Regions from separate parts of the Companilactobacillus sp. FL22-3 genome, predicted to be linked through region 1. Evidence: predicted binding sites of a transcription regulator. Region 1 holds the regulator's gene; each other region holds the start of a gene.
What was found. The regulator NrdR, encoded in region 1, represses ribonucleotide reductase genes. The targets are predictions, from matches to a motif close to ACACNATATATNGTGT.

Region 1 (5,483 bases):
ATCATCCTTGAACATTGCTTCAAGATCTTTCTTATCCATCATTGATCTTTCGATCTTGTCGTTGTTTTTGATGATCTTGTTCATCAAAGCAGTGATTTCTTTCAGTTCATCAACGCTGATTTGACCTGACTTGCTGTCAGTATCAACATAGAAACCATCGTCGTTAGCTTGCTTTTCACCAAAGTGAAGGTCAGCTTTGAAGTTTTTAGCAGCAGCTGCAAAGATTAAAGCAGCAGTATTTCTAAGAACCTTTTGAGCATCCTTTTCATCTTCACCTGTGATAATTTCGATCTTACCATCTTGTTTAATTGGACGTTCAAGATCAACTAGAGCATCGTTAAGTTTACCAGCAACAGCTTTTTTACCGAGTGATGTGCTAATTGATTTAGCAACTTCCAAGGTAGTTGTGCCTTCGTCAAACTCCTTAACTGAATCATCTGGGAATGTTAATTTGATTTTTGACATAGACTATTTCCTCCTAAAATTTGATAACAAAAAAATACGTCCCTGAAGTATATCCATATTCTCAAATATGTACATACTTCAGGGACGTATTTCTACGCGGTTCCACCCACATTAAAACTGTAAAACAAATAAACAGTTTTCACTCAAATGGTTATAAAGTAACCGTCAAATATACAGTTTTATGTGAAAGTGGTAGCTTCAGTAATGGGTAAGCTTTCAGTAATCGTACCCTCCCTGAATAGAACCGAAGTGTTATCTTTCATTGGTTTCATTGAAACATTTATTTCTTTAGATTGCAAGTCATTTAGAAAATCTTCTGTTACTTCCATCAACAATGACTTCTCTGGATAAGTATCTGACCCGCTCCATGATCCGCTTAGCCTTAACGGGCTCTTCTTCTCCCCGTTGATTAATGGCCAAATGTTTTTCTAATTCCTGCATTGAAAAGTTGGATGAAAAGAAGGTTGGCAAATTCTCTTGCATCCGATATTGCAAGATCACACCCAAAACTTCATCGCGAATCCAACTAGACATCGAATCAGCTCCGATATCGTCGAGCATCAAGATTTCAGCGCCCTTAATCTGATTGACTTTATCCAAAACACTATTGGAACCGATTGAGTTTTTCATTTCAACCGCAAAAGTGGGAAAATGCATCATGGTCGTATGAACATCGTCTTTGAACAATTCATTAGCAATAGCCCCTAATAAATAAGTCTTTCCAACGCCAAAGTCACCCGCCAAGTATAACCCTGGCACGAAATTCTTTTGGTGCAAATATTGGTCGATAAAGTCCAAAGCTTTGGCCAGTGCTTCTTGGCGGCCGTCGCCATCGTAATCGTCCAATTTGGCATTGCGGATATCGGCAGGCATATCCATTAAAACAAACCCAGTTTCATACTGCGAGCGCTTCTTTTGATTGACGGTTTTTTCGTTAGGATAATAAGCCACTTCGATATTGTGATTATTGACGATCAGCTTAGGATAATAACCTTTGGACAATTCGCTGCTGTGATTCTTGTGATTATAAAATTCGTAGATACTAGCAGCACTAGTAGAAATCGCATCAGGATTGATCTGATCACTATTTTGCTTCAAAAATTCTTGGACGTCAGGATCCTTTAAGGCACCATTAAGCAAGCGACGATAGTCTTCCGTCAAATTCTTTGAATTCATATATTCTGCCAATCTGTTACCTAAATTTTCCATACTTAGTTGTCCTTATTTCTTAATTTTTTCAAACGTTCTTGGAGATCATCACGATTAACATTACTTGTCTTATTCGGTAATTTTGGCTTAACCTTGCTCCAGTCAGTTGCCTGTTCCACCCGGCGATTATTGTTGTTATTATACCGTCGCTTAGGATTTCGAGGTCGATTTTGGAAGTCGCTGATTCGTTGCAATGCCTGTTCAGGTGTCTTAACGCCATTTTGACTCCAATCATTAGCCACCGTTTCCATTAGGGGCAAACTTAAAGCTGGTGAATTTTGCAAAATATAGTAAACCAAGATATTCAAAACTGGAGCCGACAAGAATGCTTTCATCGACATATTACGTAAAGCTCTTGACTCAACACTACCGACGAACCCGCCATTTTTTTGCTTTTGGGCCGTTAAGAAGTCTGCCGGAACCATTGACTTGGCTTGTTGAAGTATCAATTGATCAGCTTGATTGAACTTAGTGACACTTTTATCTGCGGTCGATTCTTGAGCTTCAGTCTGAGCTTTAACTTTGATATTAGCATTTTTCTCAAAGAGATCTTGCACATGTTTTTTCAGACGTACTGGATCGATCTTTTCATTCACAATATCAGTCGTTGCATTGATTGCGCTAATGATCTGCATCTCGTCCAGCCCATAAAAAGACCGGAGACTCAAGATCAACTCTTGATTTTCTAGCAAATTGTCTTTACTGATCTTGGCCGACTGAGCGATACGATCACCAATCAATTCCCAATCTAACGGTTGAACCTTTTCGGCTGAAATTGCTGGTTTATTGGCCTTAGAAGTAACTTGAAAATTGTCACGCGCCGACTGTACTTCACTCGGAGTATTGATCAAGTCATTGTCGCTTAACTGAAATACTTCTAAAAAGTCCTTCGTGATCTCTTGAGAATTCTTCAAAATGAGATCTGACTGAGCATATTTATCGGCCAATAAATGATACTTTTTATCGCCAACTTGTTCGTACAAAAAGATACTCAACAAGTCATCTTTGAAAAAATGATTGGGAGTTAAAGGTTCAAATAACTGGTAAATATAATAAGTCCCTAGGTCATCCTTTTTTTCAAAAGTTCTGATCAATCCTAAAGCTTCATCTTTGATTCGAGCCTCATAAAAACGTTTTTGATCGATTCCCAAAAGACTGAATAATTCAGCATGCGACTTGCGTTGGGTAACCAATTCCTTATTCGGCAATTTTTCCCACAACAATAAATAGAGACTAAAGGCTTCAGTTCCTAAAATCGGTAAATATAAATCCGTCAAAACGTGACGATCGTCATCATTGAGATGGCCATTAGGCAAACACCAATAGCCAACTAGTGGTGTAAACTTTTCTGATTGAAAATTACTTGTTGACACTGGCATCCCTCTTATTTCTTGTCAATTTTATTTCCATTAGCCATCATCTCTTGAACTTCTTGCATGAAACTATTCATGTCTTTAAATTCACGGTAGACGCTGGCAAAACGAATGTAAGTTACATCGTCGACTTTAGCTAAAATCTTCATAACGTGTTCACCAATTACTTGTGAACGAACTTCACTCTCACCATTGGCTCTGATTTCATTTTCAACTTTGTCAACGATAGAATTCATTTGATCCATTGTTACTGGACGTTTTTCGGCTGCCCGAACGATTCCATGCAATAACTTCTCACGGCTGAATTCCTCACGGTTGCCGTTCTTTTTAATCACTAATAAAGGTGATTTTTCCAACCTTTCAAAGGTGGTAATTCTCGTACCGCAATATTCACATTCACGGCGACGACGAATAGCACGCCCTTCATCACTGGGGCGACTGTCGATAACTTTTGATGAATCATGATGGCAATGTGGACAAATCAAGATTCTAACCTCTTTTCTCAATTAAAGTTGCGATATTAACTTTTCGATTTCATTTTCAAGATGTGCTAAGTCAAAAGAATTATCAATCACAAAATCAGCTCGACTGCGTTTCTCATCCATCGACATTTGTGAATTGATTCGTTCTAAGGCGACTTTTTTAGTTAAATTATTTCGGGTCATTAACCGTTGCAACTGTACTTCTGGTCTTTCGTAAAGACTAATTATACCGTCAAAGTAGGTTTGATAACCACCCTCAAACAACAATTGAATTTCAAAAATAGAAATTGTCGAGCTGTTTGACCGTTTGACTGCCGCAATAGTCTTTAATATCTTCTCTTTGATCAATGGACGAGTAATCTGGTTCAATTTCTTTAGTTCTTGATGATCACTAAAAACAATTGCTCCCAATTTGGCACGATCCAAAGTCCCATCGGATTTGAGAACTTCGGTCCCAAATTGAGCTGTAATCTGCTGTAAACCGATTGATCCTGGTACGACTACCTCTCGTGCCACTGAATCAGCGTCAAAGACTTGAAAACCATGTTGGCGAAACATTGCTAAAACGGTTGACTTACCACTGGCAATTCCCCCGGTTAATCCATATATTTTACTCATTTGACGATCTGACATTTAGGACAAAAATGCGTCCCACGACCTCCAACTTTAATCTTTTCAATCTCTGTTTTGCAACGGGGACAAGGTGTTCCCTCTTTACCGTAGACTTTAAGACTATTCTGCATATTACCTTTGTGACCAGTCGCATCGATATACGAACGAACTGTTGAACCTCCGTTAGCAATAGCTGATTCCATCTCTTGATTTGAAGCAACAATAATAGCCTTGATATCCTCATCATTGAGGTGATTGGCTGGCGTTTGAGGATGAATCTTAACTTGCCACAATACCTCATCGACATAAATATTGCCCAAGCCACTCAAGCCTGACTGATCCAACAAGACCGTCTTAATATCTTTTCTATGACGCATAATTCTTGGCTTAAGTTTTTCAAAGGTAAAGTCAGGCGACAATGGCTCTGGTCCTAGCTTCATGATTGACTTGTTGGTCGACAATTCAGCCGTGGGCCACAGTTGCATGCGACCGAATTTACGCACGTCATTATAAATCATTTTTTCGCCATTATCCAAGCTGAAAATTGCATGAGAATGCTTATCAATCGCACTGGGATCAGCTGAAATACGGTAACGTCCTTCCATTCGTAAGTGACTGATTATCGTATAGCCATTATCTAAATGAATCAATAAAAACTTTGCTCGCCGACCAACATCAGTAATCGTTGCCCCAGTCACAAATTCACTAAACTGTTTGACATCACCCGTGATCAGATTTTGATAACGGATCTCTACATGAGTGATTTTTCGTCCTTTAACTTGAGAATTCAAACCACGTCTAACTGTCTCTACTTCCGGCATTTCTGGCATATTATCGACCTACTTTGCTTCGTACCAAGTATTGCCATGGGCTGTTTCAACTTTCAAAGGAACATCTAGTTTGACCGCTGAGTCCATCACACTTGGAACTAATTTTTCTAACGTTGCAATTTCAGATTTTGGTGCTTCAAAAATCATTTCATCGTGTACTTGTAATAACAAATTAGCTTGGAGCTGTTCTTTTTCTAACATCTTTTGCATATTGATCATGGCAACTTTGATAATATCGGCGGCACTACCTTGAATTGGCGTGTTCATTGCCGTTCTCTGGGCAAAATTTCTGATATTGAAGTTGCTGGAATGAATGTCAGGCAAATAACGACGACGATGCATGATCGTTTCCACGTAACCATTCTCACGCGCATATTTAACAATGTCGTCCATGTACTTCTTAACACCAGGATATTGTTCAAAATAAGATTCAATGAAAGCTGCCGCCTGTTTACGACTGATTCCAATATTTTGTGACAAACCATAATCACTGATACCGTAGACGATACCAA
Region 2 (5,483 bases), on a different contig from region 1:
CTTAGGATTATATTTCAATAATGCTGGCATTGACTTCAACATATGGTCGATTTTCTTCTCTAACGCAATTCGGCTCAGCATCAAGATAACGGGAGTGTCCTCTTGAAGACCAAGCTTCTCTCGTAATTCCGACGTGTTAACGGGCTTAGTATACTCTGACAGATCCACCCCAGTAGGTATGATAGAGATTGGAGCTTTAATCTTATAACGATCCATTGTCTCTTTAACTTGCACACTCGGAGCGATAACTCCAGAAGCATTCTTTAAAAAGATCCGGGTCATTTGTTTAACGTGATAAGGCTTGAGCAAATGACCATTCAAAACATAATGCAAATAATCTTCATACATTGTGTGATATGTGTGAACGAAAGGAATTTTTAACTGTTTAGCAACAAATTTTCCAATCATACCAAGTGAGAACTCAGTTTGTGTATGAATAATATCTAGTTTAAGTTCTTTAGCTAAATCGACCGCATGAAACATCCCTCGAATAGCAATCCTTCGATCAGTAAATGAGATAAAAGGCACACTGGCTAAACGAAAAATATTAGGCTCGATCGTATTCTTTGGCACATTGGGATCAGTGGTTGTAAAAATATAAACCGAATGTCCCTTACGCTCTAAGTCGTTTTTCAACGTCTGGATCGATGTAGCTACCCCACTAACTTGAGGGAAGTATGTATCGGTAAAAATTCCGACATTCATAAAAAACACATCTCCTCACAATACTGTGTGAACTATTCATTAAATTAACGAATTTTTAGCAACGATTGAAACTATTAACTATGGCTTGTTCCAAACCAACTTATTTAGTTGACTTTTTGACTTTCAATTCCAAAAATATATCAACAAAAAGGAATTCTATCAATTTTAACCTTTATAAAGTAGATTATAACAAAAAAATGAAGGAACCTCTCCCTTCATCCACTGTTTCTATCTAACTAATCTACTAAAAGCCTTATTTTCCATTAAGAAATAAAAAATTACAGCTCCGAGTGCTACTACAGCTAACTCACCCAAACCGACCGTTACAAAGTTGAGCCAGAAAGGTAATTTCAGCACATAATGTAACTCGGCTCCGACAATTATACCGTTGACCACGGCACAGATAACGGGAACCGTCCACAAGAACTTATTCTTAGCAGGTATTCTAGTAATGATCAAGCAGGCAATAGCTGTCGCTAACGTACCTAGAACTATATCGTACATCCCCAGTTGAGCGCTGAATAGATTGGAAATCAGACAACCGATGATCAACGACCAACTGTATTTATGATTGAAAAATGGCAACAACATCAAAATCTCGGAAACCCGAAACTGAATTGATCCATATGAAAGTGCAGATATCCCCGGAGCAATCGTCACAGCAACATATAACGCTGCAATCAATGCTAATTTGGTAATATCCCTAGTTTTTAAGTTACTCAAAGTAAAACCCTCCACTGTTTTAATTTATAGCAGGTTAACCAGTGCAAACTGCCTTTAATAGATTATCGTACTTTTTTATGACTAGCAAGAATTAAAAAAAGATCAGCCTTAGCCGATCTTTCGTAATTAACGCTTATAAAGTTCCTCTAACACGTAATTGTTCATCAATTAAATCAAGCACTTTTTGACGGTCATCAGCATTTTCAACGAAATCATACTTGTCGCCATCGATCTTCATCTTAGGACTGTAATCATAATCGTCATACCAGCCATCATAACGGCTCAATAGTTGATGATAATATTCTGGTAAAGTGGGATCTTGTTCTGGTTGCTCATATGAACGACCACGTTTTTCGATGCGGTGAATCATCGTATCATAAGAAATGTCTAAATGAACTAACAAGTCTGGAGCTTTCTTTGCGGCAGCATATGGTAGTTCTTGCATCATATTATCAAGCAATTCATCGTAAACTTTTACTTCTTGAGGTGTAGCACGGCCCATATCAGCGTTCATGTGGAAGAACAGTGAATCTTCGTAAATTGAACGATCCAAGACGTTATTATCTTGCACCATAGCTTTCTTAATTGATTCAAAACGTTTGTTCAAGAAGTAAATCTGTAGCAAGAAAGCATACTTCTTAGGGTCCTTATAAAATAGTGGCAAAACAGGATTATCATCTACTTGTTCGTAGAATGCCTCAGTTCCTAAATGTTCTGATAATAATGCTGCCAATGAACTTTTACCGGCTCCGATTGCGCCGCTCAATACGATCATCATTATTCTCCTCCATATATCAATTCGATCTCTATTTGTAAAAAAAACAACATTCATAATAATATCACTTCTTGTCCATATATTGTATAGCTTTCCAAAAATTCACAATATATGGTAGTGTTTTCAAAGCTTAAACAGTTGATAAATCTACACATATAGTTAGAAATAATAAATTATAAAAATATAAATATTTCCCTTTCTTATAAATATTATTCATCATATAATTGGGATGTATCAAATGAAGAAAGGGGAAATTATTATGGGGAAAAGATTTCGCAATCTGCTAGTTACACTCCTTGCGGTCTTTAGTTTCATCGTTTTAATAAGTAGCAGCCAAGCAACTGCAAAGGCTGCAACTAATTATGGTACGAATGATTTACTGAGTGGTATTTCGATTAAGGACAAGAATCACGGTACTGCTAGCGAAGTTAACCTGACCATCGATTGGGATGCAACTGGTAAAGATTTGCAAGCTGGCGACACTTGGACAATCGACTTGCCAACTACTTTGAAGGTTAAGTCACCTGGAGAGAATATTGAACTGATTGATAATGACGGTAATGTGATTGGTAATGCAGTCTTAAATGCAGACAATACTATCACTGTTACTTTCAACGAAAATGTTGAGAATAAGCAAGACTTTACCGGAAGTATCAATATTGCATCCGGTATCGGTGTTGGTAAAGATGCGGTCGTTGGTAAAAACGATGTTCAAATTGGTGACAAGCATGCCAATATGACTGTCACCACTTCTGATAGCGACTTTTCAAAAAAGGGTGTTATCGGAACCGACGAGAATGGTAATGCTATTGTTACTTGGACCATCCTCGCCAACCGTAATAGTCAAGAATTTAAAAACTTAACTATTAGCGACCGCATTGACTCAACTACTTCAGGTCAGACTTATGTGCCTGGAACTGTTAATGTATACGAGGCATATTGGACTGATAAGACTGGTTACTATAAAAAGAAGGGTCCTATCAGTGGTTACCAATTGAACGAAGCAACCAATGGTTTTGAAATCAGTAATTTACCAAAGGACAATCAATTCTATGCGGTAACTTTCCAAACAAGAATTAATGATCCTGAAAATATGGCTGGATTTAAATTCAAAAACCATGCCGACTTTACATGGTCAGACGGTGGATCTGGCAATGGATCTAATAACAATCAAGGCTCGGCTGACGGAAGTGTTACCAGCAATACCAACTCGGGAAGCGGTAACGGTAACGAAATCCTTGGCTCTGTCACATTGACTAAGCAAAGTGCTGATAACGATGCGACTTTATTAGCTGGTGCAGTTTATGATCTTTACAAAGTCGGCAGCGACGAACCAATCAAAACTGGTTTAACAACCGATGAAAATGGTCAATTAACGGTTACAGATTTAGCCAAGGGTAATTATTATTTTAAAGAAGTAACTGCACCTGACGGTTATCAAGTGAATGGCAATGAAGTACCCTTCACGATCACGGGTTCAACTTCAACTACAGTTAATGTAACTGCTAAAGATGAACCCGCTGGAAGTGAAGAAGGTTCAATTGTTATTATGAAGCTGGATGCTGAGACTGGCTATCGCTTATCTGGAGCTGAATTTGAGGTCAAAGATAGTGCTGGCAATGTTGTTGGTAAAATAACGACTGATAGCCTAGGTATTGGTCATCTGTATAACTTACCTATTGGTGACTATACACTCGTAGAAACTAAAGCTCCTGCTGGTTACTTAATTACTCAAAAAGAGATTAATTTTAGCATAACTAAAGACAATCTCACACCAGCCATGATTTCAGTTGAAAATGAAAATGAAACAGGTTTTGATGATACTTATTCAGTCGATCTACAAAAGTTTGACCGTGCTGATATGACGACTGGTGTCCCTGGTGCCGAATACAGTTTATACAAAGAAGATGGTACTTTCATTACTAAAGCTGTCACTGGTAAGGATGGTATCTTGACTATCGACGGCTTAGAACCTGGTAAATATTATTTTCTAGAGACAAAAGCTCCCGATGGTTTTGATTTAAATCCTGAGAAGATTCCATTTGAAATAATTGATGACGGTGACAAAATCGGAGTGGGAACTTTGGAGACCTCTGATCCAAGAACAAAAGGTGAAGGCGGTGGTAACGAAGGTAATACCACCGATCCCGACACTGATGAAAATGATGATAACGAAGGTGAAGGTGAAGGTAACACTACTGATCCTGACACTGATGAAAATGAAGATAACGAAGGTGGCTTAATTGTCAATCCAGAAAATCCTGGTTCTGGCAATAATGGTGGTTCAACCACAGGCCAAAACACAGCTTCTGGTAACAATAATTCTAACAAGTTGCCACAAACAGGCGACCAAATTAACTTGTTTGTCAGCGTCTTAGGATTAATTGTTTTATTAGGAACAGTTATTTTCAAACGTCGTCAAGCATAATCTGGAAATTATCAAATTAATAGTTTGATCTTTAATATTGCAACATAAATGCGGAACAACAGTATAATTTCTTCCGCTTAAGCAAAATAGAGCGGTAACTCAAAATCGAGTTACCGCTCTATTTTTATCAATGCTCGAAAACTAAACCCAATTCCTCCGCTCTCATTTATGTACAATTAAATTTTAAAAGGCTCCACCAGAACCACCACCAAAGCCTCCTGATGATCCACCAGAAAAACCTCCTGAACCACCAGAAACATTGGCTGCACCAGTCGAACCTAGCGCTCCCATAAAGGCGGATTGGAACGGACTACTGTTTGAACCAAAAGCATGGCTAAGTCCGATATAATTTACCAAAGCCACCGATTGATCAATTTGCTCAGGCGAAAAATTGAGTTTCAACGCTTTGATCACTTTATCGGAAATACCAAAGGCTACTGCAAATGGTATGAATTGTTCCCATAAAATAATATCACCCACTTCTGCCATCTTGATATCGTCGATATCTTCAAGCATTCGTTTGAAAGCTCTAATTTGATTGACAGCAACCTCACCCTCATCAGTATAGGGGGTGATTTTTTTATGCATCCACCAATTAATTCCCCAAGCAATTGCTGCAACAATCAATGCAATTAAAGCCGGCATTAGAACTGGCTTATTGAAGAGCATACTTATCACAAACATAATGAAAACAAGGACTGTTGTCGTAAGAGCAGCTAATTGAAAACCTTTAGCAATATCAATATTATGCACATCAAGATATTGTTGGCGATCTTTAGCAGCTTCTTTTGCCCAAGCACTGTAGTGATCTTTAAAACGGCTTTCACCATCATAATCACGGCCCTCTTTTTT
Region 3 (5,483 bases), on a different contig from region 1:
TGCATAGTGGAAATGCATACCTTCAGAAACCCCAGCCAACTTAGCAACAGTACCTGAAGGTTTAACTGTTGTATGTTTGATTGATGGTTTGCATCCTAAAACTTGTGAGTACTCCTTGTCAGCTTCAACGACTGTCTTGTACAAGTCATCGAATTTCTTCACAACACGTTGATCGTAAATTGGCTTTTGGACTGTTTCTCCTGTTTCAGGATCAGTGGTAGGTTCAAAACCGGTCACAACACGATTACCGAATGTAGTCAAAATCCAGTCTTGAATACCAGACATTGACACTCCGATTCGACGATTCTTTTGAATAACATTACGAGAAACTTCCCAATCGTAATTGCTGAAAGTAACACGCTTAGTATAACGGGCAGCTAACGTAAAGGCTTCCTCTAAACTCCAGCCTTGCTCAGTGGCAATCAATGGAAAGACTTCAAATAAGTTGCATGGTTCACCATTGCTCAAAGAAATTTCCCCACATGGATTAGTTCCTTCAACACCTTCATCGATTCCTGGTTGATAACCGTCGATGGCACGACCATAGTTCTTGGATAATTCCAAGTTCACAATACCAGGTTCACCATTGTGAGTAATGGAGTCGGCAATTGGTGCATAGCGTTTGAATTCAGAATCAACTGCCACACTGTTATTAGAAGCCCAACGGTGATGGTAGAGTTTCTTTTGATCTTGTTTCATAGTAATGAAGTCGTCATCAGTTGCACCGCCCAAAGCTAATTCTGCTGAACGACGAACATTTCCGGCTACGACCGTCTTACCGATCAAGTTACCCATATCGGTACAGTCAACCGAAGTCAACTTGCGTCCAACCGCATTATTCAATACTTCGTTAATATCGAAAAACATTTCAATCAATGGTATGGGACCGGAAGCAGTTCCACCAAAACCTTTGATTTTTTCGCCTTTAGCACGGATATCAGTAATATCAAGAACGACTTGATCAAGTCCATCGTTAGTGTCAGCAAAGTGAGCATCGATCATATTAGCATTTCCGATGACCCAACCTTCACGGGTATCAGGAATTTCATAATGACGTGTAGCAGAAATGTCATTTTCAGCCAACCAATCGTCACGATCAACTGCACCAGCTTCGATAGAGTCTTTATAAGAGGCACTCTCTTTACCAATGATTACAGTTAAATCGACTTTATTATCAACCTCAGGCATTAACTTCATGTTGCTAGGAACAACAGAGAAACCAACGCCGCCACCCTTCATCAATTGATCAAACATGAAGGAGAATGGCATTGAAACTGCGAGTTGATCCTTTTGCAAATAATCTGGCACGATATGGCTTTCACCATACTTTTGAGGACGAATAGCCACGAACCAACAGTTATTCAAAGCATCCCCGTTGCGATGTTGATATTCTGTTCCTGAGATCCACAGATTTCGACCTGATGGTGTAGCTGCCAAGCCATAGACCAATTTGTATAATTGTTGAGCTTCTTTAACTAATCCGGCATATTCTTCATCAGTTAAATCGTCTTTTTTCAAACGAGGGTCAAGATTAATATTTCCTTCGATAACACGCTTTACAGTTTCTGACCAGTTCTCAGTTCGACCCAGTTCAGGAATCCAACGGGCATATGTTCGTTTATAGGTGACCCAACCTAGTTCACCCCAGTGGGGTTTAATTGTTTTTTTAACATTTTCGATAAATTCATCTGACAAAATAACTTTATTAATAACGTCCATTACTGATCACTCCACATAATTAAGATAACACAATATATAGTACCCTCAAAAATAAAAAATAACAAGATATAGTAGTTAATTATTACCATTGACATTTAGTAATTATTAGCAATCCTTGTTATTTCTGTAATTTTAGATTTATAAATCGATTAAATTTTTAAGCGAGTAAAACAAATTGCAACTACTATTTTAGCCCCCATTTTGAAGACTAAGCAATGATTATTTTAATTTAAACTTCCGAGTAAATTTCAAGTGGGTAAATGAAAATTTTTATCTTGACACGAACATATGGTTGTCAGATCAGGTGTTCCACAAGAAAAATTATTTTTAATTATAAAAAAATCTGACGAATTGTCACCTTTCGTCAGACCTATACCAATTCTATTTATTCAGAGCATTTCTCCCAAGTAATAAATCATTAAAAATTATTTAAGCGTTCAGTGATCCGTTTTAAGTTGGGATATTTTTTGAGATTACCTTTTAGAAAAGCGGGATTATTCAAGCGATAAGTTTTTGATTCTTGAGTCCAATACGTTACTTGTGGATTATTGATCACAAAGAAATTCTTTCGGCTTAGGCCAAAGTGCTGATACATCTTCTTTTGATTTTCATTCTCAGCTCGAAAACGATTCAAGCCAATAATTATTTTTTGGCCAATTTGAGGCATCGGGATACTTGGATCACTGGCTCGAATAATCGTATTAGGATCATCAAAGCCAAAATCTTTCGTAGTATCTTTATCCGTAAACACATTTACGTAATCTTTAACTCGAGCTAGACCACCGGAAAATTCCGTTTTGATAGTTTTACCTTGCCAAGATTTATCGCCAGAAATTACTTTTTCAATATAAATCGTGGCTTTGGTCTCGGTGACTAAGCGTCCTAACTCGGGCTGTAAATTAACCACTTGAGCTTTTACAAGCAATTGATTGCCAGCTGTCAAACGCTGCCAGGACATACTAGAGTCATCATATGCAGGCGGAATAGTTGGCGTCTGATCGGATATTTTCTTATCTAAGTCGACAGCTTGACGTAATCGTCTATTCCACTTAGTTTTGTTCTGACGAATTGTTTTGACTGCAGGTGCACTAGATGGTGACTGATTAGTACAGGAGCTTAATGATAACAACATTACTCCCATTATCAGCCAAATTATTTTTTTCATCGCTAGGTTCATTTCCCTTCAGTCATTTTTCTTACCTAGCGTACTATACCACAACAAAAAAGCGAGTCGCTCAATCTTTTCTCAAAAGATCGAATTACTCGCTTGGTGACTAATTATTTCGTTAGATTACTTGCTTTAACCCATTCATTAGTTGCTACTTGGTAATAAGTTTCACCATTAAGTGTCATCTTATTAGCAGTCTTCCATGATGAATTTGGTCCTAAAGCACGATCAGAAATAGCTGTACCATCTTTAGTATATAGTTGAGCCACAGTTGAACCAATAGTTACAACACCAACTGCTGGTTTAACGTTTGAATCATTATTAGTTGTTTGACCAACTACGGTAACAGTACTTGCGTCAACCCATTCATTAGTTGCTACTTGATAATATGTCTTGCCATTTAAGACCATCTTATTAGCTGTACGCCAGCTTGTGTTTGGTCCCAATCCACGGCCGGAAAGTTCCTTACCATTCTTGTCATAAAGTTTAGCAACTGAACCACTTGTTGCTACTACATTTGAGAATGGTGTGACTGTATTGTTAGTAGCTGTAACATCATTGGCATTGACCCACTCGTTAGAAGCAACTTTGTAGTAAGTTTGACCATTGATTACTTTAGTACCAAAAGTCTTCCATGAGCTGTTTGCTGCTAATGTACGTCCACTGATGACATTTCCATAAATGGTATATAACTGTGCAGTTTTATCGTTAACTGTTACAACACCAGTAGCTGTTTCACCAGAATCAGCTTTTGTAACGGTGATAAATTGAGTATTGTTATCGCTTTGAAGTGTGATGCTATTTGAATCGATCTTGTAACCAACTGGAATTTGAGCTTGAGTTAATTCGACCTTATCACCGACCTTGTCGCCAAATACTTCCGTACGATCGACTTCTGAATTATCAGCAGTCTTAAAGATCAATGTATTAAAGACTTTTCTATTTACAGCAACATTATATTCTTTGCCTTGTTCCAAAGTAATTGTTTGTTCTGAATCATTGACCCAACTACAACCGGCAGGAATATCTGTCAACTTATAAGTGTTACCAACACCGCCGTTAACAACTTCTGAATCCACTATTTTATTATTTTGATCGACATAGTTAACTTTGACTGAAATCATTTGATTAACAATAGCTTTTACTGTAGAACCATCTGCACCAAAAACGGCTTTGTTATTAGTTGGAATAGCATAACCATCTGGAGCATAATTGATAGCTGATCCTTGAGCACCTTGCAAGCTTTGGCTACGAATAAAATCACCATTTTGATCATAGAACGAAACGGTATTCGTTACATTCGTTGTTGCTTGAGTAGTCGCGGTATTGTCAGCATGGACAGTAGTTGGTGTTGTCACTGTTGCACCCAAGACCATCCCAGAAACTAGTAATCCACTGAATAATAATGATGTACTCTTTTTCAAAATAATCCCTCCATAAATTATTTGGTCCAACTAAATTATATTCTCTTTAAAAAGATTGTCCTGATATCGAATAATTCTTAAAAATAATTTAAACACAAAAAACCAGTGAGCCAATCATCTTTAATGATCGACGCACTGGTTTTATTGGTCGTTGTGAATCAGACAAAACTCTTATCTAACTCTCAAAACGTATTAATTTCATTTATGCTTCTGAATCAGCTGCACTTTTGGCCTCATCAGTTTTTTTCTTCTTCGAACCGGTTGGTCTCTTTCCTTCGAGCATCCGCTTCTCGTGCCATTCATTCAAACTTATCAGTGACGATAAAGTTAGTGGTAGGAAGATAACTAAGATTATCAAACCAAAGATAACGCCTAAAGCAACTTGAATCAAGGTTGTAACACCTGACGGAATCAAGGCGGCAAAGGTACCACTCAAGATAATAGCGGCGGAAATAACTACTGTACCGATAGCGGTGGCAGCGTTCAACATCCGTTCTTTGAGATCAGGCATTGGTTCATCCTTAAATCTGACCATCAAGAAGATACTGTAATCGACACCTAAAGCCATTAACATAATGAAAGTAAAGAATGGCGTATTCCAACTTAACAAGTTATCACCTAGAACCATCTTCGAGAAGATACGGGTGATACCCATTGACATCTCATAAGCTAACAATAAAGTTCCAATGATCGTCAATGGTTGCAAGATGGACTCAGTAACTACGATCAAGGCAATTCCGATACCGATTGTCATGATAGTTGCTGTCCGTCCAAAGTCACCATTAGCCAAAGTTCTCAAGTCATTATTTTGGGAAGTTTGTCCACCAACGGCAACTTTAGCATTCTTCAATGGACCATGTTTCAACTTGGAATTCATATCAGCTTCCAAAGTCTTAAGTTGCTTAGAAGTAGTATCACTATTTGGATCACCTTTGAAGACTACAGTCAATGATGCAATCTTACGGTTCTTATCCATATAAGCATCTAGTGCTGGTTTAAAGGCACTGCTCTTGATAGTGGATTTTGGTAGATAGAAAGTATCGCCAACGTATGATGTACGTAAACCATCAAGATAACTCTTCATCGTTGAATTACCTTGAGCTAAAGTATCTAATCCATCATTAGCTGAAGATAGTCCTGATTCGAGTTCAGTAACTTGGGAAGCCATTTGT

Region 2: the regulator NrdR is predicted to act here: its motif matches at 2,306-2,321, upstream of ACYT32_RS05565 (deoxynucleoside kinase).
Region 3: the regulator NrdR is predicted to act here: its motif matches at 1,747-1,762, upstream of nrdJ (ribonucleoside-triphosphate reductase, adenosylcobalamin-dependent).

What each region holds. Positions count from the first base shown of each region.
Region 1 is NZ_JBTYYZ010000002.1:41,710-47,192, reverse strand. Features, by position in the region: gene thrS (threonine--tRNA ligase) at 1-465, opposite strand, end outside; gene ACYT32_RS02190 (hypothetical protein) at 645-794, opposite strand; gene dnaI (primosomal protein DnaI) at 766-1,674, opposite strand; gene ACYT32_RS02180 (DnaD domain protein) at 1,677-3,047, opposite strand; gene nrdR (transcriptional regulator NrdR) at 3,059-3,532, opposite strand; gene coaE (dephospho-CoA kinase) at 3,554-4,162, opposite strand; gene mutM (DNA-formamidopyrimidine glycosylase) at 4,144-4,971, opposite strand; gene polA (DNA polymerase I) at 4,981-5,483, opposite strand, start outside.
Region 2 is NZ_JBTYYZ010000005.1:4,725-10,207, forward strand. Features, by position in the region: gene ACYT32_RS05555 (glycosyltransferase family 4 protein) at 1-705, opposite strand, end outside; gene ACYT32_RS05560 (QueT transporter family protein) at 934-1,428, opposite strand; gene ACYT32_RS05565 (deoxynucleoside kinase) at 1,562-2,203, opposite strand; gene ACYT32_RS05570 (SpaA isopeptide-forming pilin-related protein) at 2,463-4,631, shown strand; gene ACYT32_RS05575 (DUF2207 family protein) at 4,815-5,483, opposite strand, start outside.
Region 3 is NZ_JBTYYZ010000005.1:107,337-112,819, forward strand. Features, by position in the region: gene nrdJ (ribonucleoside-triphosphate reductase, adenosylcobalamin-dependent) at 1-1,719, opposite strand, end outside; gene ACYT32_RS06020 (hypothetical protein) at 2,138-2,884, opposite strand; gene ACYT32_RS06025 (SLAP domain-containing protein) at 2,998-4,311, opposite strand; gene ACYT32_RS06030 (MMPL family transporter) at 4,514-5,483, opposite strand, start outside.